Regions from separate parts of the Pseudomonas hamedanensis genome, predicted to be linked through region 2. Evidence: predicted binding sites of a transcription regulator. Region 2 holds the regulator's gene; each other region holds the start of a gene.

What was found. Region 2 encodes sigma-54, which starts transcription at its own class of promoters, with help from an activator protein. Its sites were predicted from a motif close to ANTGGCATNNANNTTGCTNT; they were not measured.
Region 1: HU739_RS08650 (CmpA/NrtA family ABC transporter substrate-binding protein) is a predicted target of sigma-54. The motif match lies at 7,840-7,859, and genes of this name have one in related genera.
Region 3: glnA (type I glutamate--ammonia ligase) is a predicted target of sigma-54. The motif match lies at 4,417-4,436, and genes of this name have one in related genera.

Annotation. Positions count from the first base shown of each region.
Region 1 covers NZ_CP077091.1:2,032,040-2,042,103, forward strand. Annotated here, with positions in the region: gene dacB (D-alanyl-D-alanine carboxypeptidase/D-alanyl-D-alanine endopeptidase) at 1-729, shown strand, start outside; gene HU739_RS08630 (sensor domain-containing diguanylate cyclase) at 881-3,265, opposite strand; gene rlmKL (bifunctional 23S rRNA (guanine(2069)-N(7))-methyltransferase RlmK/23S rRNA (guanine(2445)-N(2))-methyltransferase RlmL) at 3,412-5,682, opposite strand; gene rmf (ribosome modulation factor) at 6,215-6,430, shown strand; gene HU739_RS08645 (quinone-dependent dihydroorotate dehydrogenase) at 6,732-7,751, opposite strand; gene HU739_RS08650 (CmpA/NrtA family ABC transporter substrate-binding protein) at 7,970-9,181, shown strand; gene HU739_RS08655 (ANTAR domain-containing response regulator) at 9,197-9,772, shown strand.
Region 2 covers NZ_CP077091.1:3,030,263-3,040,326, forward strand. Annotated here, with positions in the region: gene HU739_RS13180 (KpsF/GutQ family sugar-phosphate isomerase) at 1-838, shown strand, start outside; gene HU739_RS13185 (KdsC family phosphatase) at 838-1,362, shown strand; gene lptC (LPS export ABC transporter periplasmic protein LptC) at 1,371-1,943, shown strand; gene lptA (lipopolysaccharide transport periplasmic protein LptA) at 1,930-2,475, shown strand; gene lptB (LPS export ABC transporter ATP-binding protein) at 2,475-3,200, shown strand; gene HU739_RS13205 (RNA polymerase factor sigma-54) at 3,387-4,877, shown strand; gene hpf (ribosome hibernation-promoting factor, HPF/YfiA family) at 4,951-5,259, shown strand; gene ptsN (PTS IIA-like nitrogen regulatory protein PtsN) at 5,272-5,736, shown strand; gene rapZ (RNase adapter RapZ) at 5,739-6,596, shown strand; gene HU739_RS13225 (HPr family phosphocarrier protein) at 6,612-6,887, shown strand; gene HU739_RS13230 (ZIP family metal transporter) at 7,008-7,901, opposite strand; gene HU739_RS13235 (superoxide dismutase) at 7,932-8,543, opposite strand; gene HU739_RS13240 (hypothetical protein) at 8,545-8,985, opposite strand; gene HU739_RS13245 (class II fumarate hydratase) at 9,013-10,064, opposite strand, start outside.
Region 3 covers NZ_CP077091.1:3,676,618-3,686,681, forward strand. Annotated here, with positions in the region: gene HU739_RS15850 (YkgJ family cysteine cluster protein) at 78-515, shown strand; gene typA (translational GTPase TypA) at 788-2,608, opposite strand; gene thiI (tRNA uracil 4-sulfurtransferase ThiI) at 2,748-4,202, opposite strand; gene glnA (type I glutamate--ammonia ligase) at 4,532-5,938, shown strand; gene HU739_RS15870 (DUF4124 domain-containing protein) at 6,223-6,735, shown strand; gene HU739_RS15875 (DUF4124 domain-containing protein) at 6,732-7,346, shown strand; gene glnL (nitrogen regulation protein NR(II)) at 7,577-8,662, shown strand; gene ntrC (nitrogen regulation protein NR(I)) at 8,659-10,064, shown strand, end outside.

The sequences.
Region 1 (10,064 bases), 1.0 Mb from region 2:
GGTCAGTTGGGCGAAGGCTGCAGCTCGCAGACTTACCTGTCGCTGCTCGACCACGCGACTTACACCGCCGGCGCCGTTCGCGCGATCTGGAAAGAACTGGGTGGCAGCATCCAGGGCAAGGATCGTCTGGCGCCGACACCGAGCAGCGCCAAGCTGCTCGCCCGCGCCTACTCGCCGGACCTGGCGGAGATCATCCGCGACATCAACAAATACAGTAACAACACCATGGCCCAGCAGCTGTTCCTCAGCCTCGGCCAGCGTTTCCGCAACGAAGCCGACGGTGATGACGCCAGGGCAGCGCAGCGCGTGGTGCGTCAGTGGCTGGCGAAGAAAGGCATCACCGCACCGCATCTGGTGATGGAAAACGGCTCCGGTCTGTCGCGCGCCGAGCGGGTCAGCGCACGCGAGATGGCGAACATGCTGCAAGCCGCCTGGCACAGCCCGTACGCCGCCGAATACATCAGCTCGCTGCCAATCGCCGGTACCGACGGCACGATGCGCAAACGCCTGAAAACCACGGCGATGCGCGGTGAAGCGCACGTCAAGACCGGCACCCTGAACACCGTGCGGGCGATTGCCGGTTTCAGCCGTGATGTGAACGGCAACACCTGGGCGGTGGTGGCGATCCTCAACGACAAGGCACCGTTTGGCGCCTCGTCGGTGCTCGATCAGGTCCTGCTGGATTTGTATAAACAGCCGAAACTGCCACAGACCGCTTCGGCCCTGTAATTACCGAATCATCAAAAGGATTTTGTGGCGAGGGAGCTTGCTCCCGCTGGGCTGCGCAGCGGCCCCAACATCTCGTGAGCGCTGCGCACTCAAGCGGGAGCAAGCTCCCTCACCACAATGACCAGTTTCTACAAGGGATCGGCGTGACGGCTTAGTTCATCGGCCGCTCAACCCGGTCGCGGCCATTCTGCTTCGCTGCGTATACCCCCGAGTCCGCACGCAGTAACAAGGCGTCCGCGCCCTCTCCCGGGTGCCAACTGGCGATGCCGAAGCTGGCGGTGACTACGCCGACGACATCTACCGGTGCACTGCGCAAGCCCTCCCACAGTTCCATCGCGAGCATGTAAGCGTGCTCGGCGTCGATGTCCGGGCACAGCACCATGAATTCTTCACCGCCCAACCGGCAGAACACGTCAGTGCGGCGCAGGCGATGGCCGATGCGTTCGCACACCGCTTGCAGCACCCGGTCTCCGACCGCGTGGCCGTAGTGGTCGTTGATGCGCTTGAAATGGTCGATGTCGAGCATGATCACCGATAACTCGCCGCCGCCACGCTCGACCCGGGCCATCTCGGTGGTCAGGCGCTCCTGGAAATAGCGACGGTTGTAAATGCCGGTCAATGAGTCGGTCACCGACAACGCGCGCAACTCTTCCTCCACGCGCTTGAGGTCGGAAATATCCGAAATGTAGCCATGCCAGAGGACGCCACCGCCCGGCAGCTCTTCCGGCGTTGCCTCGCCGCGTACCCAGCGCAGGCCTCGCTCGGGTAATTGCACACGGTACTCCTCGCGCCACGGACTGAGACTCTCCGCCGAAGTGCGGATGGAGGTGCGCACGCGCGTGACGTCCTGTGGATGGATCCGTGTGAAAATCGCCTCAGCGTCGAACAACAGCACGTCGGGCTCCAGCTCGTAAATCTCGCGGATGCCATCGCTGGCATAGTTCACGCTGAAACGCCCGTCGAATTCCATTTTGAATTGATAGATGCCACCGGGTACATGGGCACTCAGCTTCTTGAGCAGTACATCCCGCGCGGCCAGGACTTCGTGCACGCGTTTGCGCTCGGTGATGTCGATGCAAATCGCCAGATGCCCGACCCACAAGCCCTGTTCATCCAGCACCGGCGTGGCGAGCATGTTCACCGGCAAATGGCTGCCATCGCTGCGCACCAGCGTCCATTCACGGGCTTCGTGACCGCCGACTTCGCCACCCTCGACCAACATCGCGTGGCAGGTGGGGATGTTTTTGCCGTAACGCACACTCAACTCCGCGGCCCGCGCCGACAGCTCGCGGGGCAGGTGCAGGTTTTCCAGGGTCATGTGCCCGACCACATCGGCACTGCTGTAACCGAGCATCTGTTCGGCGCCGGGGTTGAACGTGCTGATCACGCCACGCAGATCGGTAGCGATGATTGCAACCTGGGTGGCGGCATTCAATACTCCGCGTAACTGACCGTGGGTGCCGCGCAGTTCCTGCTCACGCGCGTGCAGCTCCTGGGTGCGCAACTGGACCAGACGCAATGCGCGCTGACGCTGACTGACCAGCACATACAACAAGGCGCTGAGCAACACACTAAGCAACCCGCCGAGAACGATCACGCTGCCAACCGACGAATGGTTGGCCTGCATAAAGGCGTAGCTGGGCAGGATATCGACCTGATAATCATGATCGGCCATGCGCACCAGCCGGGTCGCCGACAAATCACCGGGTATCGCCTCATTGGTCGACTCGAACAATACTTCGTGCTGATCATGGGTCGACAGGTCGAGGATGCGCACCGAGAGGTAATCGTGCAACGCATCGGGCAAGCCGTCTGCCAGCAACTGGCGCATGCTGATCACCGCCATGACGTAGCCAAACGGCCGTGACTGACCCGCACGGCTCACCGGCGCCAGCAGCAGCACACCGCGTGCGTAAGACGGCTCGATACCCACCAGATGCATAGGTTGCGACACTACCAGGCTGCCGAGTCTGTCAGCCCGATCGAGGGCGTCACGACGCAGCGGTTGCGCCAGCAGATCGTATCCGAACGGTGCAGGGAGACGGCTCTGCGTCTGGCTGTACAACACCGCCACGTACTCGTCGCGACGTGCCGCCAGTTCCAGTTCACCGTGTTCGTTGAGTTCGCGAACAGTGAACGCGCTCAGGCCTTCCTCGCGCGCACGCTGCTCAAACGCCGATCGTTCGGCGTCACTGACCCGTAGCGCGAACGAGTAGGCCTGGGTGCGTAGCAACAAAGGTTGGGCGTAACCGTCGAATTCAGCGCGGGTCACCGATTCGGAATTGGCGAAGAAGCGGCGCAGGCTGTCCAGACGCTGTTCCTGGTCCTGGAAACGCTCTTCGATGCGGCTGTAACGTTCATTGGCCAGCAGTTGAAAGCGCTGACGCGATTGTTGCTCAAACTGGTTGAAGGTGCCCCACGCGAGCAGCCCCGTGAGTATCCCGCCGGCAAGCAATACCAGCAGCGCGACCAGCCAGGCCGAGACGTCTTCGCTGATAAAACCCAGGATTTTGGGGCGCACGGGGTGTAACGACATAAAGACAACTCACTACGCCAGCATTCATGGGAAAAACCCCATTGACCGTGTGTGAGTTATAGCTATTAGCCACTAATTTAGCTAGCGCCGGCGGATCCACGGAGCCTTTAAAAATCAAGGCTCTGTGAATCCAGCCAGCGGCAGCGTCAACGGGCCGTGATGTTCCAGGCGCGGTGGATCTTGGTGTTACGGGCAAAATCCGGATCAATGGTCTGCGCGCTGATTTCCTCGACCGCGTATCGCTCGGCGAGGTTGTCCTCCAACTGGAACTTGCGGAAGTTGTTGGAGAAGTACAGCACGCCGCCCGGTGCCAGACGCGCCATGGCCAGGTCGATCAACTGCACCTGATCGCGCTGCACGTCGAAAATGCCTTCCATGCGCTTGGAGTTGGAGAACGTCGGCGGATCGATAAAGATCAGGTCGTACTCGTCACGGCAGCTTTCCAGCCACGCCATCACGTCGCCCTGCTCCAGACGGTTCTTGTCCGAAAAGCCGTTCAGCGACAGGTTGCGACGTGCCCAGTCCAGATAGGTTTTCGACAGGTCGACGCTGGTGGTACTGCGCGCCCCGCCCTTGGCCGCGTGCACGCTGGCGGTCGCGGTGTAGCAGAACAGATTGAGGAAGCGCTTGCCGGCGGCCTCTTTCTGAATGCGCATGCGCATCGGCCGGTGATCGAGGAACAGGCCGGTGTCGAGGTAATCGGTGAGGTTGACCAGCAACTTCACACCGCCTTCATTCACCTCGACGAACTTGCCCTGCGCAGCCTGACGCTCGTACTGCTTGGTGCCGCTCTGGCGCTCGCGGCGCTTGACCACTACGCGGTTCTTGTCGACGTTCAGTGCCTGCGGGATCGCGGCCAGGGCGTCGAACATCCGTGCCGAGGCTTTTTCCGGGTCGATGGATTTTGGCGCGGCGTATTCCTGGACGTGCACCCAATCGTGGTACAGGTCGATCGCCATCGCGTATTCCGGCATGTCGGCATCATAAACGCGGTAGCAATCGATGCCTTCGCGCTTGACCCACTTGCCTATCGCCTTGAGGTTCTTTTGCAGGCGGTTGGCAAACATCTGCCCGCCTTCGCTCAAGCGCGGTTGCTCGATCACCGGTGCCGGCGCGGGTGTCGGTTTGATCGGGTTGCCGTTCTTGTTGAACTTGCGTTCTTGCGGCTCGTCCGGGGTCTGATCGTAGGCCGCTTGCTCGCGCTCGGCCTGACGCTGTTCCGGAGTGCGGCGCTCGCCAGTGACGAACTGATCCGGCAACACCTTGATCAACAGCAGCTTGCACGGCAACGCGCCATTCCAGAACGAATACTGTTTGTGGCTGCGGATGCCCATGCGCTTGCCCAGATCAGGCGCGCCGGTAAACACCGCGGCCTCCCAGTTCAGGCAGGCCTGGCGCAGGCGCTCGCCGAGGTTCTGGTAGAGGTACAACAGGCTCGCTTCATCGCCGAGACGCTCGCCGTACGGCGGGTTGCAGATCACCAGACCTTTCTGGTTCTGGTCCGGACGCGGCTCGAAGGTCGCGACTTCGCCCTGATAGATCTTGATCCACTCGCTCAGACCGGCGCGCTCGACGTTGTTACGGCCCGGTTGAATAAGGCGTGGGTCGGCTTCGTAACCGCGAATCCACAGCGGTGGCTTGGCCAGGCCGGCCGCAGCACGTTCGACGGCCTCTTCGTGAAGTTTTTTCCACAGCGCCGGTACGTGACCGAGCCAGGCAGTAAAACCCCACTGCTCGCGACGCAAGTTCGGCGCCATGTCGGCGGCGATCATCCCCGCTTCAACGAGGAAGGTGCCGACACCGCACATCGGGTCCGCCAGTGCGCCGCCTTCGGCGGCAATGCGCGGCCAGCCGGAACGGATCAGGATCGCTGCCGCGAGGTTTTCCTTCAGCGGCGCGGCGCCCTGCTGCAAGCGATAACCGCGCTGGTGCAGGCTGTGGCCGGAGAGATCAAGGGAGAGGATCGCTTCGCCGCGATCCAGACGCAGGTGAATGCGCAGGTCCGGGTTGAGCTTGTCGATCGACGGACGGTCGCCTTGCGGGGTGCGCAGTTTGTCGACGATGGCGTCTTTGACTTTGAGGGCGCCGAAGTGCGTGTTATCGATGCCCGAGCCGTGACCGCTGAACTCAACGGCCAGGGTGCCGTCGCTGAGCATGTGGTCCTGCCAGTCGATGTCGAGAACGCCGTGGTACAGGTTTTCGGCGTCTTTCATCGGGAAACGTTTGAGTACCAGCAACACGCGGTTGGCCAGACGTGACCAGAGGCACAGGCGATACGCGGTTTCCATGGTTGCCATGCCACGCACGGCGGAGGTGTGCTCGCGCGCGTCTTCAAGGCCAAGCCCGACGGCTTCCTCGATGAGCAGGCCTTCGAGGCCTTTGGGGCAAGTGAGGAAGAGTTCGAAACGGTCGGACATGGTATTTCCAGAGCCTTTGGCTAGTGAATCGGCAACGCATTGCCGACCCGGTTTTCAATCAGGCGCTTTTCTAAAAGAACGCCCGCGTGGCACGAAGGTGTGCCGTTCCGTCCCCGCTGCTCGGGTTAAAAGAGCTTAGATGCCAGGACAGATAAAAAAGTTGGCGAAATAAAAAGTCTTAAAGCGACCCTTCGTCGCTTAGTACCCCAGCGCGAACGTAGGTCATTCTCACTTAAGCATTAACCCCATCATCCAGCGCAGCGCCGATCATACCGGGGTTTGCCGAAAAAACGTCGATGAAACACATCTTTACTTATGGCTGTAGCACTACTTTCGTTACGTGCTTATGACAAAACGATCATTCCCTCGGTGTGACTCATTGGTTAGAACTGAGCACAGGTTGACGTCGCAACGGCGTCAACACCTTGGCTCGCCACGCCGGCAGCGAGCCGCATCATGGCAGGTTTCTTTCTGCCAGGCCTCGGTTGAGGTCGACGCGACACAAACAGTCAACAAGTGAGGGAAACACCCTATGAGAAGACTTAAGCGTGATCCGTTGGAAAGAGCATTTTTGCGCGGATATCAATATGGCGTTGGTGGCAAATCCCGTGAGCTTTGCCCATTTACTCTACCGTCGGTACGCCAAGCCTGGATCAACGGCTGGCGAGAAGGACGCGGCGACAACTGGGACGGTATGACCGGCACTGCGGGAATCCACAGACTCAACGAACTTCACGCCGTCGGCTGACACAGGGCATTTATTCCGACACGACAATCTGACTAGCAACGAATTAACCACGCACGTCCTTCCCGGACGGCGGGCTACGGCCCAGGGGCTCCTTTGAGGAGCCCTTTTTTATGCCCGGAAACAAGGTTTACAGAGATCCCTGTGGCGAGGGGATTTATCCCCGCTCGGCTGCGCAGCAGTCGCGACGTCTGAATCTTCAACTTACCCGGCACATCGCGTTTGAAGGATTTGGGGCTGCTGCGCAACCCAACGGGGATAAATCCCCTCGCCACAAAGGCTCCCCACAAGTTTTCAGTAAGACTTAGCGCAGCGCGGCGATGGCATCCACCGATTCGCGAATCAGCGCCGGGCCTTTATAGATGAAGCCCGAATAGATCTGCACCAGGCTCGCACCCGCTTCGATCTTCTCTGCCGCATGCTTGCCCTCGGTAATCCCGCCTGCGGCGATGATTGGCAAGCGTCCCGCCAGCTCGGCGGCCAGCACCTTCACGGTGTTCGTGCTCTTGTCGCGCACCGGCGCACCGGACAGGCCGCCCGCCTCGTCGCCATGTTCCATGCCTTCAACCCCGACACGGCTGAGGGTGGTGTTGGTGGCAATCACCGCGTCCATGCCGGTTTCGATCAGTGCCTGTGCGACCTGAGCGGTTTCTTCGTCGGTCATGTCCGGCGCGATCTTGATCGCCAGGGGCACGTGCTTGCCGTGGCGCAAGGCCAGTTCGGCGCGACGGGTGGCCAGGTCGGCGAGCAGTTGCTTGAGCGAGTCACCGAACTGCAGGCTGCGCAGGCCCGGGGTATTTGGCGAACTGACGTTGACTGTCACATAGCTGGCGTGGGCGTAGACCTTGTCCAGGCAAATCAGGTAATCGTCGACTGCACGCTCGACCGGGGTGTCGAAGTTCTTGCCGATATTGATACCCAGCACGCCCTTGTATTTCGCCGCGGCCACTCGCGCCAGCAGGTTATCCACGCCAAGGTTATTGAAACCCATGCGGTTGATGATCGCCTCGGCTTCCGGCAGGCGGAAGATTCGCGGCTTCGGATTGCCCGGCTGCGGACGCGGCGTCACGGTGCCGATTTCGACAAACCCGAAGCCCAGTTGGGCAAAGCCATCGATGGCCGCGCCGTTCTTGTCCAGACCGGCGGCCAGACCCACCGGGTTGGGAAATTCCAGACCCATGACCGTCACCGGCACTTTTGCCGGCGCCTTGCACAGCAAGCCGTTAAGGCCCAAACGCCCGCCCGCGCCGATCAGGTCCAGCGACAGATCGTGGGAGGTTTCCGGGGAAAGTTTGAACAACAGCTGACGGGCCAGGGTGTACATGGGCGGCGATGACTCGGGCGGCGAAAAGAGGCGGCGATTATAGCCGGGCATCGCCCCACCGCGCGAGGCGCACGGACAAATCGCTGGCACTGGCATATGCCTTGCACCGATGCAGTATCAGCGCGCAGACCAATGGCGGCAGGCGGGTAAGGACAATGGCGTCGTTTCCGGGGTTGCAGCGCAACATCCGGGACGGCGTTTTTTTTGAGGTGGGTTGTATGAATGAACTTTCGCCAGGGCCGCTGGCCTGGGTCAATGGCAGCGATGCCCCGGAAAAAACCGCGATCAACCTTGGCTTCATGGCCCTGAGCGATTGCGCCTCGGTGGTCGTCGCCGCGACACAGGGTTTCGCCCAGCCTTACGGCCTGACGTTGAATCTCAAGCGCCAGGCCTCATGGGCGAACCTGCGCGACAACCTGGTCAGCGGCGAACTCGATGCCGCGCACAGCTTGTACGGCTTGATTTACGCGGTGCACCTGGGCATCGGCGGTGTCGCTGCGACCGACATGGCGGTGCTGATGGGCCTGAACCAGAACGGGCAGAGCCTCAACCTTTCGCACGGCCTGCAAACCCTCGGTGTGACCAGTCCTGAAGCGCTGGATCGGCACGTGCACCAAAGCCGCGCAAAACTGACCTTCGCCCAGACCTTCCCCACCGGCACTCACGCAATGTGGTTGTATTACTGGCTGGCAAGCCAGGGCATCCATCCATTGCAGGATGTCGACAGCGTGGTCGTGCCGCCGCCGCAAATGGTCGCGCACCTGCAAGCCGGCCGCATTGACGGTTTCTGCGTCGGCGAACCGTGGGCCGCCAGCGCTGTGCAGCAGGATCTGGGCTTCACCCTCGCCACCAGCCAGACCATCTGGCCCGACCACCCGGAAAAAGTCCTCGGCTGCACCCGCGAATTCGTCGAACAGTACCCGAACACCGCGCGAGCCCTGGTCATGGCGATTCTGGAAGCCAGCCGCTTCATCGAAGAAAGCGCGGAGAACCGGCGCAGCACGGCACAACTGCTCAGTGCCGCCGAATACCTCGACGCGCCCGCCGCCTGCATCGAGCCACGCTTTCTCGGAGACTACGCCGACGGCCTCGGCAATCGCTGGCAGGACCCGCATGCGCTGCGCTTTCACGCTCAGGGCGAGGTCAATCTGCCGTACCTCTCCGACGGCATGTGGTTCATGACGCAATTTCGCCGCTGGGGCCTGCTGCGCGAAGACCCGGATTACCTGGCCGTGGCGCGTCAGGTTCAACAGCTGGACGTTTATCGCGCCGCGGCCAGCGCCGTCGGGGTCACTGCCGGGAGCACCGACATGCGCAGCAGCCAGTTGCTCGACGGCAAAATCTGGGATGGCAGCGACCCGGCCGGCTATGCGCGCAGCTTTCGCTTGCACGCCCTGAGCGACGACGCTCCCCTTCTTGCCCGCCGCTGACAGGAGACCGCGAATATGTTGCGCATTCTGCTGATCAACGACACCGCGAAAAAGGTCGGCCGCCTGAAAGCCGCGCTGACCGAAGCCGGTTTCGAGGTGATCGACGAGTCCGGCCTGACCATCGACCTGCCCGCGCGCGTCGAAACGGTGCGCCCGGACGTGATCCTGATCGATACCGAGTCACCGAGCCGTGACGTCATGGAGCAAGTGGTGCTGGTCAGCCGCGACCAGCCACGGCCGATCGTGATGTTTACCGACGAGCATGATCCGGGGGTGATGCGTCAGGCGATCAAGTCCGGGGTCAGTGCCTACATTGTCGAAGGCATTCACGCACAGCGCTTGCAGCCGATTCTCGACGTGGCGATGGCCCGCTTCGAAAGCGATCAGGCCCTGCGCGCGCAGTTGCAGGCGCGCGACCAACAACTGGCCGAGCGCAAGCGCATCGAGCTGGCCAAGGGCTTGTTGATGAAAATGAAGGATTGCAACGAGGAAGAGGCCTACACCCTGATGCGCCGCCAGGCCATGAGCCGCCAGCAGAAGCTGATTCAGGTGGCGGAGCAGATCATTGCCATGAGTGAGTTGCTGGGCTGACCGATCGTTCCCACGCTCTGCGTGGGAATGCATCCCGTGACGCTCTGCGTCACTTCGCAAGAGCGGACGCGGAGCGTCCCTGGCGGCATTCCCACGCGGAGCATGGGAACGATCTGACCCTTCTGTAGGAGCTGACGAGTGCAACGAGGCTGCGATCTTTTCAAGCCTTGGCACAAATCTCGCTATGTAAACCGCACAGGTAACCAACGGCGGTTGCCCCACCTACGACAAAGACGTCGCTCACCCCGTTCGCCCCCCGGCGAATCAGGTAGCGGCGTTTTTGCGTTTTGGC
Region 2 (10,064 bases):
TGTGGTCGTGGTCGGCATGGGCAAATCGGGGCACATCGGCAACAAGATTGCCGCCACCCTGGCCAGCACCGGCACCCCGGCGTTTTTCGTGCACCCGGCCGAAGCCAGCCACGGCGATATGGGCATGATCACTCGCGACGACGTGATCCTGGCCCTGTCGAACTCCGGCTCGACCAATGAAATCGTGACCTTGCTGCCCCTGATCAAACGCCTGGGCATCCAGTTGATCAGCCTCACCGGTAACCCGCAGTCGCCGTTGGCGAAGGCCGCCGAGGTCAATCTCAACGTTCACGTCGAGCACGAAGCCTGCCCGCTGAACCTGGCGCCGACCTCGTCGACGACGGCAGCGCTGGTCATGGGCGACGCCCTGGCGGTGGCGCTGCTGGAGGCGCGCGGCTTTACCGCTGAAGACTTCGCCTTCTCTCATCCGGGCGGAGCGCTTGGGCGTCGTCTGCTGCTGAAAGTGGAAAACGTCATGCACGCCGGCCAGGAGCTGCCGCAGGTGCAACGCGGCACTTTGCTCAAGGACGCGCTGATGGAGATGACCCGCAAGGGCCTCGGCATGACCGTCATCCTTGAAGCCGACGGCAGGCTCGCCGGGATCTTCACCGACGGCGACTTGCGTCGCACCCTGGATCGCGCCATCGATATCCGCAGCGCCACCATTGATCAGGTGATGACCGCGCACGGCAAGACCGCCCGGCCCGAGATGCTCGCCGCCGAAGCCCTGAAAATCATGGAAGACCACCGAATCAACGCCCTGGTAGTCGTCGACGAGGAGGACCGCCCGATCGGCGCCTTCAACCTCTCCGATCTGCTGCGCGCAGGAGTCATGTAATGAGCAACGATCTGCTGCAACGCGGCAAAGCGATCAAACTGGCAGTCTTCGACGTCGATGGCGTCCTTACCGACGGACGTCTGTATTTCCTCGAAGACGGCAGCGAGTTCAAGACGTTCAACACCCTCGACGGCCAGGGCATCAAAATGCTGATGAATGCCGGCGTGCAGACGGCTATCATCAGTGGTCGCAAAACCCCGGTGGTCGAGCGCCGAGCGAAAAACCTCGGCATTCCTCATCTGTTTCAGGGGCGCGAGGACAAACTGGTCGTTCTCGACGGCCTGCTGGCCCAACTGGGCCTAAGCTATGAACAGGTCGCCTACCTCGGTGACGATCTGCCTGACCTGCCGGTGATCCGCCGCGTGGGCCTGGGCATGGCCGTTGCCAACGCTGCCGATTTCGTCCGCGAACATGCCCACGGCGTGACCCGCGCCCGCGGCGGCGAAGGTGCCGCCCGCGAGTTCTGCGAATTGATCCTGCGCGCCCAGGGCCGCCTCGATGCGGCCAACGCCGCGTACCTGTGAGCCAAGCCATGTTTAGCAAAAAGTTTCGCAACTTCCTGCTGTTCGGCTGCATCGCTGCGATCTTCGCTGCGGTCGGCTATTGGAATATCAGCCCGGAGCGCTTTCTCGACAAGCCGCCGGTGTCGACCGCCGAAAACCCGATCGACTGGTACGCGACCAACACGCACACCATTCAGTATCTGCCGGACGGCAAAGTGCAGTACGAGATGACCTCCGACAAGGCCGAGCACGTCAAGGCTACCGACGTCACCTTGGTCACCAAACCGGACTTGAACATGTATCGCGGCACCGACTTCCCATGGCACGTGACCAGTGAGCGCGGCGAAGTGAATTCGGGCGGTACCGAAGTGGAATTGATCGACTCGGTGCGCGTACAGCGTACCGATGAGAAAAATCGCGGCACCCTGATCACCAGCACCCGCATGACCGTGTTCCCGCAGCAAGAATATGCGCAGACCGCGCAACCCGTTAGAATCGAGGGCGCTGGCGGTGTATCGACTGGCGTCGGAATGAAAGCGTACCTGAAGGAAAGCAGGATACACCTGCAATCGAACGTAAGAGGACAGTATGAGGCTCGTTAAAACCCTCCCTATTTTGCTCAGTCTGGGCGCAGCACTGGGAAGCGTGAGCGCCTGGTCCCTGCCGAACGATCAGCAGCAACCGATCCGCATTCAGGCCGACGACGCCCAACTGGACGACAAGAATGGCATTGCCACCTATAAAGGTGACGTGATCATTACCCAGGGTTCGATGATCGTCAAAGGCAATACCGTGACCATCACCCGCACCCAGGCCGGCGATATCGATGTGGTAACTTCGGTCGGCAACCTGGCCTACTTCGAACAACTGCAGACCGCTGGCGACAGCAAGCCCGTACAGGGCTGGGGCGTGACGATCCAGTACCACGCCGCGCAGAACCGCGTCGTGCTGATCGACAAGGCCAAGGTTGTCGACAAAGACAACAACACCACCCAAGGCGAGAAAATCGTCTACGACACCGTGAAGAAACTCGCCAGCGCCGGTCGCGCCACGGGCAGCAAAGTCACCGAAGCGCGTCCGCGCATCGACATGGTGATCCAGCCGAAGAAGAAAACCGACGAGAAAACCCAGTAATGGCAACTCTGAAAGCTCAGCACCTGGCCAAGGCCTATAAAAGCCGCCAGGTCGTGCGTGACGTCAGCCTGTCGATCGACAGCGGCCAGATCGTCGGCCTGCTCGGTCCGAACGGCGCCGGCAAGACGACCTGCTTTTACATGATCGTGGGCCTGGTGCAGGCCGATCAGGGTCGAGTGCTGATCGATGATCTGGACGTCAGCCACCAGCCGATGCACGGTCGCGCCAAGGCCGGTATCGGCTATCTGCCGCAAGAAGCGTCGATCTTCCGCAAACTGTCGGTGGCCGACAACATCATGGCGATCCTTGAGACCCGTCAGGAACTCGACAAGGCCGGCCGTCGCAAGGAGCTGGAAAGCCTGCTGCAGGAATTCCACATCAGCCACATTCGCGACAACCTCGGCATGAGCCTGTCCGGCGGTGAGCGTCGCCGTGTGGAAATCGCTCGCGCCCTCGCCACCGCGCCGAAATTTATCCTGCTCGACGAACCGTTCGCCGGTGTCGACCCGATCTCGGTCGGCGACATCAAGCAAATCATTCACCATCTCAAGGCCAAGGGCATCGGTGTTCTGATCACCGACCACAACGTCCGTGAGACCCTGGATATCTGCGAAACCGCCTATATCGTCAACGATGGCCAACTGATCGCTGAAGGCGATGCGCAAACCATTCTGGCCAACGATCTGGTCAAGGAAGTGTATCTGGGTCACGAATTCCGCCTGTAAGCGACAGTGCCCGGTGAGCCGCCCGGGCGCCGTATCGATTCGAGCCGGAATTTAATACGCTTTAATTGTTACAGCGCTCTAGGCAAACACTTCAGTTTCAGGCATATAATTTGCTTAAGTTTGGCGCTTCGGCGCCCTGTAGTGGATGGCGCATAGCGCCGGCGAATAAGGTGTTAAGCCCCTGCCATGAAACCATCGCTAGTCTTGAGAATGGGCCAGCAGCTGACGATGACACCGCAGCTGCAACAGGCCATCCGCCTGCTCCAATTGTCCACCCTGGATCTGCAACAGGAAATCCAGGAGGCCCTGGAATCCAATCCGATGCTCGAACGCCAGGAAGAAGGCGACGACTTCGACAATTCCGACCCGCTGGCCGACAGCACCGAACAAAAGCCCGCCGAAATTCAGGAACCGTCCTACCAGGAAGCCGCCCCGACGGTGGATAACCTCGAGGAAGGCGAATGGAACGAGCGCATCCCTAACGAACTTCCGGTCGATACCGCCTGGGAAGACGTCTACCAGACCAGCGCCAGCAGCCTGCCCAGCAGCGATGACGACGAGTGGGATTTCACCACCCGCACATCCGTTGGCGAAAGCCTGCAAAGCCATCTGCTGTGGCAACTGAATCTCGCGCCGATGTCCGACACCGACCGGCTGATCGCCGTGACACTGATCGATTGCATCAACAATCAGGGCTATCTCGACGAAACCCTCGACGAGATCCTTGAAGCATTCGATCCGGAACTGGACATCGAGCTGGACGAAATCGAAGCCGTCCTGCATCGCATCCAGCAGTTCGAACCCGCCGGCATCGGCGCCCGCAACCTCAGCGAGTGCCTGCTGCTGCAACTGCGTCAGTTGCCGGCCCGGACGCCGTGGCTGGCCGAGGCCAAACGTCTGGTCGCCGATTACATCGACCTGCTGGGCAGCCGCGATTACAGCCAGTTGATGCGCCGCATGAAGCTCAAGGAAGATGAGCTGCGCCAGGTCATCGAACTGGTTCAGAGCCTTAATCCGCGTCCGGGCTCGCAGATCGAGTCCACCGAAGCCGAGTACGTCATCCCCGATGTTATCGTGCGCAAGGACAACGAACGCTGGCTGGTCGAGCTGAATCAGGAATCCGTACCGCGTCTGCGCGTCAACGCCCAGTACGCCGGCTTCGTCAAGCGCGCCGACACCAGCGCCGACAACACCTTCATGCGCAATCAGTTGCAGGAAGCGCGCTGGTTCATCAAGAGCCTGCAAAGCCGCAACGAAACCCTGATGAAAGTGGCCACGCAGATTGTCGAGCACCAACGCGGCTTCCTGGAATATGGCGACGAAGCGATGAAGCCGCTGGTCCTGCATGACATCGCCGAAGCCGTAGGCATGCATGAATCGACGATTTCCCGGGTGACCACGCAGAAATTCATGCATACCCCACGCGGTATTTATGAACTGAAATACTTTTTCTCCAGCCACGTCAGCACCTCCGAAGGCGGCGAATGCTCGTCCACGGCGATCCGCGCGATCATTAAAAAACTGGTTGCCGCGGAAAATCAGAAAAAGCCGTTGAGCGACAGCAAGATCGCTGGTTTACTGGAGGCACAAGGCATTCAGGTGGCTCGCCGCACGGTCGCCAAGTACCGCGAATCCCTCGGGATCGCGCCTTCGAGCGAGCGCAAACGGTTGATGTAAGCCACGTTACAGCGTTCCAGTGGCAGGCTTTTCGGCCTGCCGCTTTATGCACTGGCAACGAAGGAGAAGCTGTATGCAAGTCAACATCAGTGGACACCAACTGGAAGTGACCGAACCTCTGCGCACCTACATCGGCGAAAAACTCGACCGACTGGAGCGGCATTTCGACAAGATCACCAACGTGCAAGTCATATTGAATGTCGAGAAGCTCAAGCAGAAAATCGAAGCCACGCTGCATATTCCCGGCGGAGAAGTAGTTGCCAATGCCGAGCATGACGACATGTATGCCGCCATTGACCTGCTCACCGACAAGCTGGATCGCCAACTCAAAAAGCATAAGGAAAAGACCCAAAGCCTCCTCCAGGGCGCGACCGGTCGTTAACCCCCCTATCCCATGATCCGACTTGAAACCATCCTGACCCCCGGCCGTTCCCAAGTGAACGCGCCGGGCGGCAGCAAGAAAAAAGCCCTCGAACAGATTGCCAACCTGATCCACCGCGAAGTGCCGGATTTGGCGATGCAGGATGTCTTCGAGGCCCTGGTTGCCCGTGAAAAACTCGGTTCCACCGGTTTTGGCAACGGCATCGCCATTCCCCACTGCCGCCTCAAGGGTTGCCAGTCGCCGATCAGCGCGCTGATGCACCTTGAAGCCCCGATTGATTTCGACGCCATCGATGGCGCCCCGGTGGACCTGCTGTTCGTGTTGCTGGTACCGGAAGCTGCGACCGATGCACACCTGGAATTGCTGCGCCAGATCGCCAGCATGCTCGATCGCAAGGAAGTGCGCGACAGACTGCGCAGCGCGCCAAGCAGCGAAGCGCTGTACAAAGTCGTCCTGGACGAACAGAACGGGCACTAATCATGCGTTTGATCATCGTCAGTGGCCGTTCGGGCTCGGGTAAAAGTACCGCCCTGAATGTCCTTGAGGACAACGGCTATTACTGCATCGATAACCTGCCGGCTGGCCTGCTGCCGGAACTGGCCGAACGCGCGCTGATCCACACCGAACTGGCACAGCCGCTGGTCGCCGTGTCGATCGATGCGCGCAATCTGCCGAGCCACCTGTCGCGCTTCCCTGAACTGCTCGAAGATGCCCGGAGCAAGCACATTCAGTGCGATGTGCTGTATCTGGATGCCGACGAAGAAACCCTGCTCAAGCGTTTCTCCGAGACGCGCCGTCGTCACCCGCTGAGCAATGCCGACCGTTCGCTGGCCGAGGCGATCAAGGATGAAAGCGCCCTGCTCGGCCCGATTGCCGATCTGGCTGACCTGAAGATCAACACCACGCACCTGAACCTCTATCAGTTGCGCGACACCATCAAGTTGCGTCTGCTGAACCAGCCGGAGCCGGGTACGGCGTTTCTGGTCGAGTCGTTTGGCTTCAAGCGCGGCATGCCGGTCGACGCCGACCTGGTCTTTGATGTGCGCTGCCTGCCCAACCCGTACTGGAAACCGGAGCTGCGCGAGCAGTCCGGTCTCGACGCGCCGGTGGCCGAGTATCTGGCGGAACAGCCGGATGTCGAAGAAATGTATCAGGACATCTTCGCCTACCTGCACAAGTGGCTGCCGCGCTTCGCCGCGAGCAATCGCGCCTACGTCACCGTTGCCATTGGCTGTACCGGCGGGCACCACCGCTCTGTCTACCTGACCGAACGCCTGGGTCAGGCCCTGCAAAAAACCTTGAAGAACGTCCAGGTTCGCCACCGCGACCTCACCTAAAGGATTCACACCGCGATGCCTGCTCGTGAAATCGAAATCATCAATAAATTGGGGCTGCACGCCCGAGCGTCGGCCAAGTTCGTCGGCGTTGCCGGCAAATTTCCGGACACGACGATAAGAGTGGGCCGCACGCCCGAGAGCACAGTGGACGGTAAAAGCATTATGGCAATGATGATGCTGGCGGCGGGCAAGGGCACCAAAATCCATTTGAGCACCGAGGGCGAGCAAGCCCAGGAAGCCATGGACGCCCTGGTAGAACTGATCAACAACTACTTCGATGAAGGCGAGTGACCCTGTGGCGAGGGAGCTTGCTCCCGCTCGGCTGCGCAGCAGTCGTCAGTGCGGTGCAGCTGGAAAAAATCCAGCGGGGCCGCTTCGCAGCCCGGCGGGAGCAAGCTCCCACACCACAGCTCAACCCAACGCCGTATCCATGACCATCATCAGACAAAACCCGATCAACAAACCGAGACTCGCCAGCTTGTCATGACCATGACGGCGCGACTCCGGGATCACTTCGTGAGTGACCACCAGCAACATCGCCCCCGCCGCCAGTGCCAATCCCAGCGGCAACAGCACTTGCGCCAGACTCACCAGCCAGGCACACAACACTGCGAACACCGGTTCGACCAGACCTGACGCCGCGCCGATCAGGAATGCCCTGACACGCGACATCCCCGCCCCGGCCAGCACCAACGCAATCACCAACCCCTCCGGCACATCCTGCAAGGCGATACCCATCGCCAGGCTGTCCGCTTCCGGCATACCGCCGCCAGCAGACACACCGACCGCCATGCCTTCCGGAATGTTGTGCGCGATGATGGCGAACACGAACAGCCAGATCCGCGGTGGAATCACCGGATGCTCCAGCGTGCCGATGAGCATTTGCGGCGAAGCCCCCGACAGTCTGCGATCAACCAGGTACAGACCGAGCGCGCCCAGCAGGATGCCGAAACAGATCAGTCCGCTGGCCGTCCACGGAGTCAGGCCCAGACTTTCAGCAGCGGCGATGCCCGGCACGATCAGCGAGAATGCTGTCGCCGCCAGCATGACCCCGGCACCGAACCCCAGCAAGGTGTCGCTGAGTGCTTGCGGCATGCGCCGGATCACCAGCACCGGGACCGCCCCGAGCGCCGTGCCGAGAGCGCAGATCGCACCACCCTGCAAGGCTCTGGACAGTCTCGGCGCAAGATCCAGCCATTGCAGCCCGTGCGCGACCAGCAGGGTCATGCCCGCCAACAGCAACAGCGATCCCACGGCGTAACGAAACATACGCCCACTTGTGATCGCCAGTGTCTCAGTGCCCATAGTCAGCCTTGAATTGTTGTTATCGGAAACTCAGACCAGTGCGGCCTGGTAGCGCGCAGCGACTTCAGGCCAATTGATCACGTTGTAAAACGCATTGATGTATTCCGGACGGCGATTCTGGTAGCGCAGGTAATAAGCGTGTTCCCAGACATCGAGACCGAGAATCGGCGTGTTGCCGTTCATCAATGGACTGTCCTGATTGCCGCTGCTTTCCACGATCAGCTTTTTCTCCGGGGTCACGCTGAGCCAGGCCCAGCCGCTGCCGAAACGGGTCAACGCGACTTTGGTGAACGCTTCCTTGAAACGGTCGAGTCCGCCCAGTTGTTCATCAATGGCTTTGGCCAAAGCACCGTCGGGCTCGCCACCGCCGTTGGGCACCATCACTTCCCAGAACAGCGAATGGTTGGCATGGCCGCCGCCCTGATTGATCACCGCTGCGCGAAGCTTTTCCGGCAACTGCTGCACACTGGCGACAAGTTTTTCCACTGGCCACTCGGCAAACTCGGTGCCTTCCACCGCGGCGTTAAGGTTGTTGATGTAGGTCTGGTGATGCTTGGCGTAGTGGATCTCCATGGTTTGCGCATCGATGTGCGGTTCGAGGGCATCGTAGGCGTAAGGCAAGGCAGGCAAGGTAAAAGCCATTTCAATGGACTCCATGGTGATGAGGGGCTGAGGCGCGACGTGCATTGCCGGTGTCCGGGTGCAGCAAACGCTGGGTGCGCGGGTATTCGCCGTACTCGCTGATGAAATTCAGCAGTTCGACGTAGGTCTTGCTGCTCTGGCGCAACGCCGCTTCACGCAGGGCCGGGCGCAAGCGTTCGTCCTGCATGGTCTGCAATAACCGTTGGTGGATGGCGCACAGATACTCGGCGCTCTCCTCCGGTTGATTCAGGCGCAGGTGCAAATCGGCGAGGTTGTGATGAGAGACGACGCAGGCCGCCACCGCTTCGTCGGCGTCCGCCCAGCGTTCGAACAACACTTGCGCCAGGGCCAGGGCTTGCAGGTAAGCCTCACGGGCATCGATCAGCTCGCCCAGCATGAAGCAGCGATTGGCCCGTTCGATCGTGCGTTTCCAGTGCTCCATGATGAACCTCCAAAGCGGTTGCGGGATTTACACGCCGCCGGCGGTGAGTTTCTCGGGGTTGAGCAACTCTTCCAGCTCGCGGCGTGACAGGTCGGTGTGTTCCAGCGCGACGTCGATCACCGCGCGACCTTCCTTGTAGGCCTGCTTGGCGATTTCCGCGGCTTTCTGGTAGCCGATGATCGGATTGAGCGCAGTCACCAGAATCGGGTTACGCGACAGAGCTTCCTTGAGGCGCGCCTCGTTGACTTTGAAGCTGGCGATGGCCTTGTCACCGAGCAGCCGACTGGCATTGGCCAGCAGCTCGATGCTGCTCAGCAGGTTGTCGGCAATGATCGGCAGCATCACATTGAGTTCGAAGTTGCCCGACTGACCGGCGACGGTGATCACCGAATCGTTGCCGATCACCTGCGCGGCGACCATGGCCGTGGCTTCCGGTATCACCGGATTGACCTTGCCCGGCATGATCGACGAGCCGGGCTGCAGGGCTTCGAGTTCGATTTCGCCGAGACCGGCGAGCGGGCCGGAGTTCATCCAGCGCAGGTCGTTGGCGATCTTCATCAGCGTCACGGCGCAGGCCTTGAGCTGACCGGAAACGGCGACGGCGGTGTCCTGCGAGCCGATCAGCGCGAACAGATCCTTGCCCGGGGTGAATTGCACGTCGGTCAGTTGGCTCAAATGCCGGCTGAAACGCGCCGCGAATTCAGGGTGCGCATTGATCCCGGTGCCGACCGCCGTGCCGCCCTGCGCCAGCGATTGCAGGCTGGGGAGCAAATCCTGCAAATGACCGATGTTGGCCTTGAGCTGCTGCGCCCAGCCATTAAGCACCTGACTCATGCGCACGGGCATCGCGTCCATCAGATGCGTACGCCCGGTCTTGACGTGGTGATGCACTTGCCCGGCCTTGTGCTCGATGACTTGCACCAGATGCAGCAGCGCCGGCAGTAATTGTTCATGCAAGGCCAGCGCGGCGCTGACATGGATGGTGGTCGGGATGATGTCGTTGCTGCTCTGGCCGCAGTTGACATGGTCGTTGGCATTGATCGACTCGCCAAGCAGACGGCTGGCCAGCGTGGCGATCA
Region 3 (10,064 bases), 650 kb from region 2:
CGGCGAAAGGTTGTTCAAAATTCCACCCGTCCCGGTATGATCGCGCGCCCTGATGCATACACGCCTGGTAACTCCCGATGATGAAGCCCAACCTGATCGCCGCCGCCGAGATTGATCGTCTCGATACGTGGGCCAAATACTCGGCGCCGATGTGCGGCTCGTGTATCTCCAGCTGCTGCACGCTGCCGGTCGAGGTCAAGATCAAGGACCTGGTGCGCATCGGCGTGGTCGACGAATTCGAACTGGGCGACCCGCCGAAGAACATCGCCAAGCGTCTGCAAAAGGAAGGTCTGGTCGAGCGCTTCAACCAGAAATCGGGGATTTTTACCCTGCAGCGCATGAGCAACAACGACTGCTATTACCTCGATCGTAAAAGCCGCCTGTGCACCATTTATGACAAGCGCCCGGACACCTGCCGCAACCACCCGAAAATCGGGCCGCGACCGGGGTATTGCGCTTATAAACCGAAAGAAGTCGAGCGTGTGCAGAACTTCCGGGCGATCGAGAAGTTTTGAGCTTGATCGTTCCCACGCTCAGCGTGGGAATGCAGCCCGGGACGCTCCGCGTCCTTTCTGAAGCCGAACGCGGAGCGTCCGTTGAGGCATTCCCACGCGGAGCGTGGGAACGATCCAAGATCAAAAGATCGCAGCCTTCGGCAGCTCCTACATGGGAATGCGTATCCCTGTAGGAGCTGCCAAAGGCTGCGATCTTTTTTTGCCTTGAATTCCAGACAAACAAAAACGCCCCCGGTCTCGCGACCGGGGGCGTTTTTCATACCAGGGCTAAATTACGCCTTGGCTTTCTTGGCAGCGCGGGTACGCTCGCTTTCGTCGAGGATCTTCTTGCGAAGACGGATCGACTTAGGCGTGACTTCGCACAGCTCGTCTTCCTGGATGTATTCCAGAGCCTGTTCCAGGGTGAACTTCACCGGTGGAACCAGAGCGATGGTTTCGTCTTTACCCGAAGCACGCATGTTGTCGAGCTTCTTGCCCTTGGTAGGGTTGACGCCCAGGTCGTTGTCACGGCTGTTCTGACCAACGATTTGACCGTTGTAGATCTCCTGGCCGTGTTCTACGAACAGCTTGCCGCGAGCCTGCAGGGTTTCCAGCGAGTAGGTCAGTGCCTTGCCGGTTTCAACCGAAACCAGAACGCCGTTCTGACGGCCGGACATGTGGCCCGACTTGACGGTGTCGTAACGATCGAAGATCGAGGTCAGGATGCCAGCGCCGTTGGTCAGGGTCAGGAACTGGTTACGGAAACCGATCAGACCGCGAGCAGGGATGTTGTATTCCAGACGAACACGGCCCTTGCCATCCGGCACCATGTTGCTCAGATCGCCCTTACGCAGGCCCATCTCTTCCATCACCTTGCCCTGGGATTCTTCAGGGATGTCGATGGTGACGTTTTCGAACGGTTCCTGCTTGACGCCGTCAACTTCACGGATGATCACTTCAGGACGGCCCAGGGCCAGTTCGAAGCCTTCGCGACGCATGGTTTCGATCAGTACCGAGAGGTGCAGCTCACCACGGCCGGAAACCTTGAACTTGTCAGCGGTATCGCCTTCTTCAACGCGCAGTGCAACGTTGTACAGCAGCTCTTTGTCCAGACGGTCCTTGATGTTACGGGACGTCACGAACTTGCCTTCCTTGCCGCAGAAAGGCGAATCGTTAACCTGGAAGGTCATCGAAACGGTTGGCTCGTCGACGGTCAGCGGCTTCATCGCCTCGACCGTGTCCGGGTGGCACAGGGTGTCGGAGATGAACAGCGAATCCATACCGCTGATGCAGACGATGTCGCCGGCAGCAGCTTCTTCAACGTCAACGCGGTGCAGACCGTGGTGACCCATCAGCTTCAGGATACGGCCGTTGCGACGCTTGCCATCGGCACCGATCGCGACAACCGGAGTGTTCGGCTTGACGCGACCGCGAGCGATACGGCCAACACCGATAACACCCAGGAAGCTGTTGTAGTCCAGCGCGGAGATCTGCATCTGGAACGGACCGTCACGGTCAACGGCCGGAGGCGGAACGTGGTCGACGACCGCTTGGTACAGCGGAGTCATGTCTTCCGCCATGGCGGTGTGGTCCAGACCGGCAATGCCGTTCAGGGCCGAAGCGTAAACAACCTGGAAGTCCAGTTGTTCTTCGGTAGCACCGAGGTTGTCGAACAGGTCGAAGATCTGATCCAGAACCCAGTCCGGACGCGCGCCTGGACGGTCAACCTTGTTGATCACCACGATTGGACGCAGGCCGGCTTCGAAAGCCTTCTTGGTCACGAAACGGGTTTGCGGCATAGGGCCGTCTTGAGCGTCAACCAGCAGCAGAACGGAGTCGACCATCGACATGACGCGTTCAACTTCGCCGCCAAAGTCGGCGTGGCCCGGGGTGTCCACGATGTTGATGTGGTAGCCGTTCCAGTTGATGGCGGTGTTTTTCGCCAGGATGGTAATACCGCGCTCTTTTTCCTGGTCGTTGGAGTCCATCACGCGCTCGTCGTTGAGCTCGTTGCGCTCCAGGGTGCCGGATTGACGCAGGAGTTTGTCTACCAGGGTGGTCTTACCATGGTCAACGTGGGCAATGATGGCGATGTTGCGTAGATTTTCGATCACTTGTGTATCTCGATCAGAGGATTCGGTTTGCTGACAAGTCTTGGCAGCGATTAGCAGTAGTGTCCGGCATGGCCGTTACAGCTTGACGGCGGTGTCGGGGGGCCGGTGACGCAGGCCACAGGCAAACAGCCCCGGGCACTTAGCTCGGTCGATAAACGCGCACATTGGCATGCCCCTCACTGAGCAAATGGTGAGCATGCAGGCGACTCATCACGCCTTTGTCGCAATACAGCAGGTACTGGCGAGTAGGGTCCAGTTCCTTGAAACGTGCGTTCACTGCATAGAACGGCATCGTCTGTACTTCTATGCCAGCGAGTTCCAGCGGGTCATCCTCGGCGGCATCCGGGTGGCGGATGTCGATCACGATCTGACCGGCCAGCGCTTCGCTGACTTCTTCAATCTGCAAATCCTGGCCCAATTCGTCGATCACCCGATCGATCGGCACCAGCTTGGCGTTGGCGAGCGCACGCTCGAGCACCGCCATGTCGAATTCTTTTTCTTCATGCTCGACGCGACCGCGCTTGGCGGCGGTCTTTGGGTTGACCGAAATCACCCCGCAGTATTCCGGCATGTGCCGGGCGAAATCGGCGGTGCCGATCTCGTTGGCCGTGTCGATGATGTCCTGCTTGTGCGCGACGATCAGCGGACGCAGGACCAGTTTGTCGGTCACGCAGTCGATCACCGACAGGTTCGGCAGCGTCTGGCTCGACACCTGGGAAATCGCCTCGCCAGTGACCAGCGCATCGATGTGCAAGCGTTCGGCAATCTCGGACGAGGCGCGCAACATCATACGCTTCAAAACCACGCCCATATGACTGTTATCGACTTTGCCGAGGATTTCGCCCAGCACTTCCTCGAACGGCACACTGACAAATAGCACGCGTTGCGAGCTGCCGTACTTCTTCCAGATGAAATGCGCGACTTCCATCACGCCCAATTCATGGGCGCGCCCGCCCAGATTGAAGAAGCAGAAATGCGCCATCAGGCCGCGACGCATGATCTGGTAGGCCGCCACGGTGGAGTCAAACCCACCGGACATCAGCACCAGCGTCTGCTCCAGCGCACCGAGCGGGTAGCCGCCGATGCCGTTGTGCTGGCTGTGGATCACGAACAACCGTTTGTCGCGAACTTCGATACGGACTTCGATTTGCGGCGCCTTGAGGTCGATTCCGGCAGCGCCACACTCGCGACGCAACTTGCTGCCGACGTACTTTTCGACGTCCATCGAGCTGAAAGGATGCTTGCCCGCACGCTTGCAGCGCACCGAGAAAATCTTCCCGGCCAGCGCATCGCCATAGTGCTGTTTGCACTTTTCGGTGATGTCGTCGAAGTCGCCCAGCGGGTACTCGTCGATCTGCAGAAAATGCGCAATGCCCGGCATGCAGGTCAGGCGCTCGCCCATCTCTTTCAAGGCTTTGGGGTCGGTAACGCGGGTTTCCAGTTCGAGATTGTCCCACACACCGCTCACCACCACGGCCGGGTCCAGGTCACGGAGCACGGTGCGGATGTTCTTGGCCAACTGGCGGATGAACTTCGTCCGGACAGGTCGGCTTTTGATGGTGATCTCGGGGAAGACTTTTACGATTAGTTTCATGAAAACAGCGCGCGAACGGCCAGCCGAAAAAGGGGGGCGCGGATTATAGCGGAAATTGCTCAAGGTTTAACCAGTTAATGTGCAGAAGGTTTTGCTCGCACCAAAACGGGTCATTTTCGATTGAAGACGCTACATTAGAGGGCGAGATTTTCCGCAATCCAGCGCTTTGCACCTTAATAGGGGTGAATTTGGGGCAAAAAACCCATGCTGGGGCACTGGCATGCAATTTGCTCCCTTGTGAGGCAGGTTGCCTTGGCAGAGTATTCGCGCCGGCATCACCCACATTTAAGGGCATCCACTACCAAGCCCTAAGCCACCCGGAGGACAGTATGTCGAAGACGGTTCAACTCATCAAAGATCATGACGTCAAGTGGATTGATCTGCGCTTCACGGACACCAAAGGCACTCAGCACCACGTGACCATGCCGGCTCGCGATGCGCTGGATGAAGACTTCTTCGAAGTCGGCAAAATGTTCGACGGCTCCTCCATCGCTGGCTGGAAAGGCATCGAAGCCTCCGACATGATCCTCATGCCGGTTGACGAAACCGCCGTTCTCGACCCGTTCACCGAAGACGCCACCCTGATCCTGGTGTGCGACATCATCGAACCTTCGAGCATGCAAGGCTACGACCGCGACCCACGTGCGATCGCCAAGCGCGCCGAAGAACACCTCAAAGCCACCGGTATCGGTGACACCGTGTTCGCAGGTCCAGAGCCTGAGTTCTTCATCTTTGACTCGGTGAAATTCAAGTCGGACATCTCCGGCTCGATGTTCAAGATCTACTCCGAGCAAGGTTCGTGGATGTCCGACCAGGACGTCGAAGGTGGCAACAAAGGCCACCGTCCAGGCGTCAAGGGCGGCTACTTCCCGGTTCCGCCGTTCGACCATGACCACGAAATCCGTACCTCCATGTGCAACGCGCTGGAAGAAATGGGCCTGACCGTCGAAGTTCACCACCACGAAGTGGCGACCGCCGGCCAGAACGAAATCGGCGTCAAGTTCAACACCCTGGTGAAGAAAGCCGACGAAACCCAGACCCTCAAGTACGTTGTGCACAACGTTGCTGACGCTTACGGCCGCACCGCGACCTTCATGCCGAAGCCACTGTACGGCGACAACGGCTCGGGCATGCACGTACACATGTCGATCTGGAAAGACGGCAAGAACACCTTCGCTGGCGAAGGCTATGCCGGTCTGTCCGATACCGCGCTGTACTTCATCGGCGGCATCATCAAGCACGGTAAGGCCCTGAACGGCTTCACCAACCCGGCGACCAACTCCTACAAGCGTCTGGTACCAGGCTTCGAAGCACCGGTCATGCTGGCCTACTCGGCTCGCAACCGTTCCGCTTCGATCCGTATTCCTTACGTGTCGAGCCCGAAAGCCCGCCGTATCGAAGCACGTTTCCCGGATCCGGCAGCCAACCCGTACCTGGCCTTCGCAGCACTGCTGATGGCCGGTCTGGACGGTATCCAGAACAAGATCCACCCAGGCGACGCTGCTGACAAAAACCTGTACGACCTGCCGCCTGAAGAGGCGAAAGAGATCCCACAAGTTTGCGGCAGCCTGAAAGAAGCCCTGGAAGAGCTGGACAAGGGCCGCGCGTTCCTGACCAAGGGCGGCGTGTTCTCCGACGACTTCATCGACGCTTACATCGCGCTGAAATCGGAAGAAGAAATCAAGGTTCGCACCTTCGTACACCCACTGGAATATGAGCTGTACTACAGCTGCTGATCCGGTAGCGCTGCGTAACGCAGCGTGACAAAAAGAGGCCTTCTTCGGAAGGCCTTTTTTATTGCCCGGATTTTATGGCCAACCAAGCCCCCTGTAGGAGTGAGCCTGCTCGCGATCGCGGTGGGCCATTGAAAAAGCTGGCGACTGACACGACGCCATCGCGAGCAGGCTCACTCCTACAGGGGATTTGTGGCGGCTGAATGATTCTGGATATGTTCCCAGTTGGGCCAACCGCCGCACCTGGCCTATGCTGCTATCCATCGTTTCCAACCCCGGTCGATTTCATGGGTCGCACCTTGCTCTTCCTTCTGCTGCTGACCGCCCTGCCCGCCGTCGCGCAGATCTACAAGTACACCGACGCCAACGGCAATACCGCGTACAGCAATCAGCCGCCGGACGGCGTGCAGGCACAACCGGTCGAGCTGCCGCCGCTCAATCGGGTCGAGCCGCAAACGCCGGCTGCGGCACCTGCGCCCGCCGCCGCCGAGCGCCAGGCGCCGCGCAATGCCTATGAGATTCTCGAGCTGGCCGGCCTGCCCGGCGATGAAGCCCTGCGCGCCAACAACGGCACCTTCACCGTCACTGTACTGATCAAGCCGCGCCTGCAACCGCCGCATCAGCTAAGGCTGGTACTCGACGAACAACCCTATGGCCAGCCAAGCAATGTGCCGGTTCTGCAATTGGTGAATATTGATCGCGGCGAGCATCGACTGGCCGTACAGGTGATCGACGGGCAAACCGTCATCCAGCAGAGCGCGCCCGCCGTCTTCACCGTGCAGCGGGTGCATACGCCATGAGGGTTTTATGGCTGGTCCTCTGCTGCCTGGCCCTGCCCGCTACGGCGCAAGTCTTCACCTACGTCGACGCCCAAGGCAATCGTGTCTACACCGATCAGCCGCGAGCCAACGCCCAGCGGGTGCCGATCGCGACCAGTAATAGCATGTCGGCGCCAACCGCCACTGCGCCGAGCGCCCCGGCCAGAAAACCAGCGCAACAGCCGCCGTTCCACTACGACATGCTGCGCATTCTGATCCCCGAACCCGACGCGACGATTCGCAACAGCGCCGGGGAACTGATCGTCAGCGTCACCAGCGAACCCGGCCTGCAGAGCGGTCATCGCTATCGCCTGCTGCTGGACGGCAAAAGTACCGGTGAGCCTGGACTCAGCCCGGTGTTCCCGCTGGCCAACATCGATCGTGGCAGTCATAACCTCTCGATCGAAATTCTCGACGCCCAGGGGCGGACGATCGAGCGCACGGCCAACCAGCCTTTCCACATGCTGCGTATCTCCCTGGCGCAGAAACGCCAGGTCAAACCCTGCGTTGCCGATGACTATGGCGTGCGTCCCGAATGCCCGCTGAAAGACAAACCGCCCGAGCCGAAAAACCCCTTCCTGCGTTTCTTCTAACGCCTTTGTGCATTGCGCACTATATTGGTGCAACAACTCGCAGCGTACTCATATCCCAACCCATTTTGGTTCGAAACTTCCCGCTTGAGCTGGCTCCGTGCCATACAAACGCGCGTCAAACGCCTGTTTCAGGCGCCGAACGCTTCTTTTCGGAGCCTTGGTTTGGTTTTTGCATTTTCCTTTTATCAGCGCTTTGTTCTCGCGCACGCCTTGCTCCAAAAGGGGTCCAGATGACCATAAGCGACGCAATCCACCGTTTGCTGCTCGACAACCTGACCACGGCGACCATCCTGCTCGATGCCGAACTGCGCCTTGAGTACATGAACCCGGCGGCAGAAATGCTCCTGGCCGTGAGCGGCCAGCGCAGCCACGGACAATTCATCAGCGAGCTGTTTACCGAATCCCCCGAGGCGCTCAATTCTCTGCGCCAGGCCGTGGAGCAGGCGCACCCGTTCACCAAGCGCGAAGCGATGCTCACTGCCCTTACCGGACAGACCCTGACGGTGGATTACGCGGTAACGCCGATCCTGAGTAACGGCGCGACTTTGCTGCTGCTGGAAGTTCATCCCCGGGACCGCTTGCTGCGCATCACCAAAGAAGAGGCGCAACTGTCCAAGCAGGAAACCAGCAAGATGCTGGTGCGCGGCCTCGCCCACGAAATCAAGAATCCGCTCGGCGGCATCCGTGGCGCCGCGCAACTGCTGGCCCGCGAGCTGCCGGAAGAAAGCCTGCGCGACTACACCAACGTGATCATCGAAGAGGCCGACCGTCTGCGCAATCTGGTCGACCGCATGCTCGGCTCGAACAAACTGCCGTCATTGGCAATGTGCAACGTCCACGAAGTGCTGGAGCGCGTCTGCCATCTGGTCGAAGCCGAAAGCCAAGGCTGCATCACCCTGGTGCGCGATTACGATCCAAGCATTCCCGACGTATTGATCGACCGCGAACAGATGATCCAGGCCGTTTTGAATATCGTGCGCAACGCCATGCAGGCGATCAGCAGCCAGAACGAACTGCGCCTGGGCCGCATCAGTCTGCGCACCCGCGCCATGCGCCAGTTCACCATTGGCCACATCCGCCATCGTCTGGTGACCAAGATCGAGATTATCGACAACGGCCCGGGCATCCCGGCGGAACTGCAGGAAACCATTTTCTTTCCGATGGTCAGCGGTCGTCCGGACGGTACCGGGCTGGGCCTGGCCATTACCCAGAACATCATCAGTCAGCACCAGGGCCTGATCGAGTGTGAGAGCCATCCAGGCCACACCACCTTCTCGATCTTTCTGCCACTGGAACAAGGAGCCACATCGACATGAGCCGTAGTGAAACCGTGTGGATCGTCGATGACGACCGTTCTATCCGTTGGGTTCTGGAAAAGGCCTTGCAGCAGGAAGGCATGACCACCCAGAGTTTCGACAGCGCCGACGGCGTGATGAGTCGCCTGGCCCGGCAGCAGCCGGACGTGATTATTTCCGACATTCGCATGCCGGGTGCCAGTGGCCTGGACCTGCTGGCGCGGATCCGCGAGCAGCATCCACGGTTGCCGGTGATTATCATGACCGCGCACTCCGATCTGGACAGCGCTGTCGCTTCCTATCAGGGCGGCGCCTTCGAATACCTGCCCAAGCCCTTCGACGTGGATGAAGCGGTGTCGCTGGTCAAACGCGCCAACCAGCACGCGCAGGAGCAGCAAGGCCTGGAAGTCGTGCCCGCGCTGACCCGCACCCCGGAGATCATCGGCGAAGCGCCGGCGATGCAGGAAGTGTTTCGCGCCATCGGCCGCTTGAGCCACTCCAACATTACCGTGCTGATCAACGGCGAATCCGGCACCGGTAAAGAACTGGTTGCCCACGCCCTGCATCGTCACAGCCCGCGCGCGGCCTCGCCGTTCATCGCGCTGAACATGGCGGCGATTCCCAAGGACTTGATGGAGTCGGAGCTGTTCGGCCACGAGAAAGGCGCGTTCACCGGCGCGGCAAATCTGCGCCGCGGACGCTTCGAACAGGCTGACGGCGGCACGCTGTTCCTCGACGAAATTGGTGACATGCCCGCCGACACCCAGACGCGCCTGCTGCGGGTGCTGGCTGATGGCGAGTTCTATCGCGTCGGCGGTCATGTCCCGGTCAAGGTCGATGTGCGCATCATCGCGGCGACGCACCAGAATCTGGAAACCCTGGTTCACGCCGGGAAATTCCGTGAGGACTTGTTCCACCGCCTCAACGTGATCCGCATCCATATCCCGCGCCTGTCTGATCGTCGCGAAGACATCCCGACCCTGGCCAAACACTTCCTCAGCCGCGCCGCGCAGGAGCTGGCGGTCGAGCCGAAGCTGCTGAAAAGCGAAACCGAGGAATACCTGAAAAACCTGCCGTGGGGCGGCAACGTACGGCAGTTGGAGAATACTTGCCGCTGGATCACGGTGATGGCTTCCGGACGCGAAGTGCATATCAGCGACCTGCCGCCGGAACTGCTCAACCTGCCACAGGACTCGGCCCCGGTGACCAACTGGGAGCAGGCGCTACGCCAGTGGGCCGACCAGGCCCTGGCCCGCGGCCAGTCCAGTCTGCTCGACAGCGCAGTGCCGGCCTTCGAACGGATCATGATCGAGACGGCGCTGAAGCACACCGCCGGGCGTCGGCGTGATGCTGCGGTGCTGCTGGGTTGGGGGCGTAACACCCTGACGCGCAAGATCAAGGAACTGGGCATGAAGGTTGATGG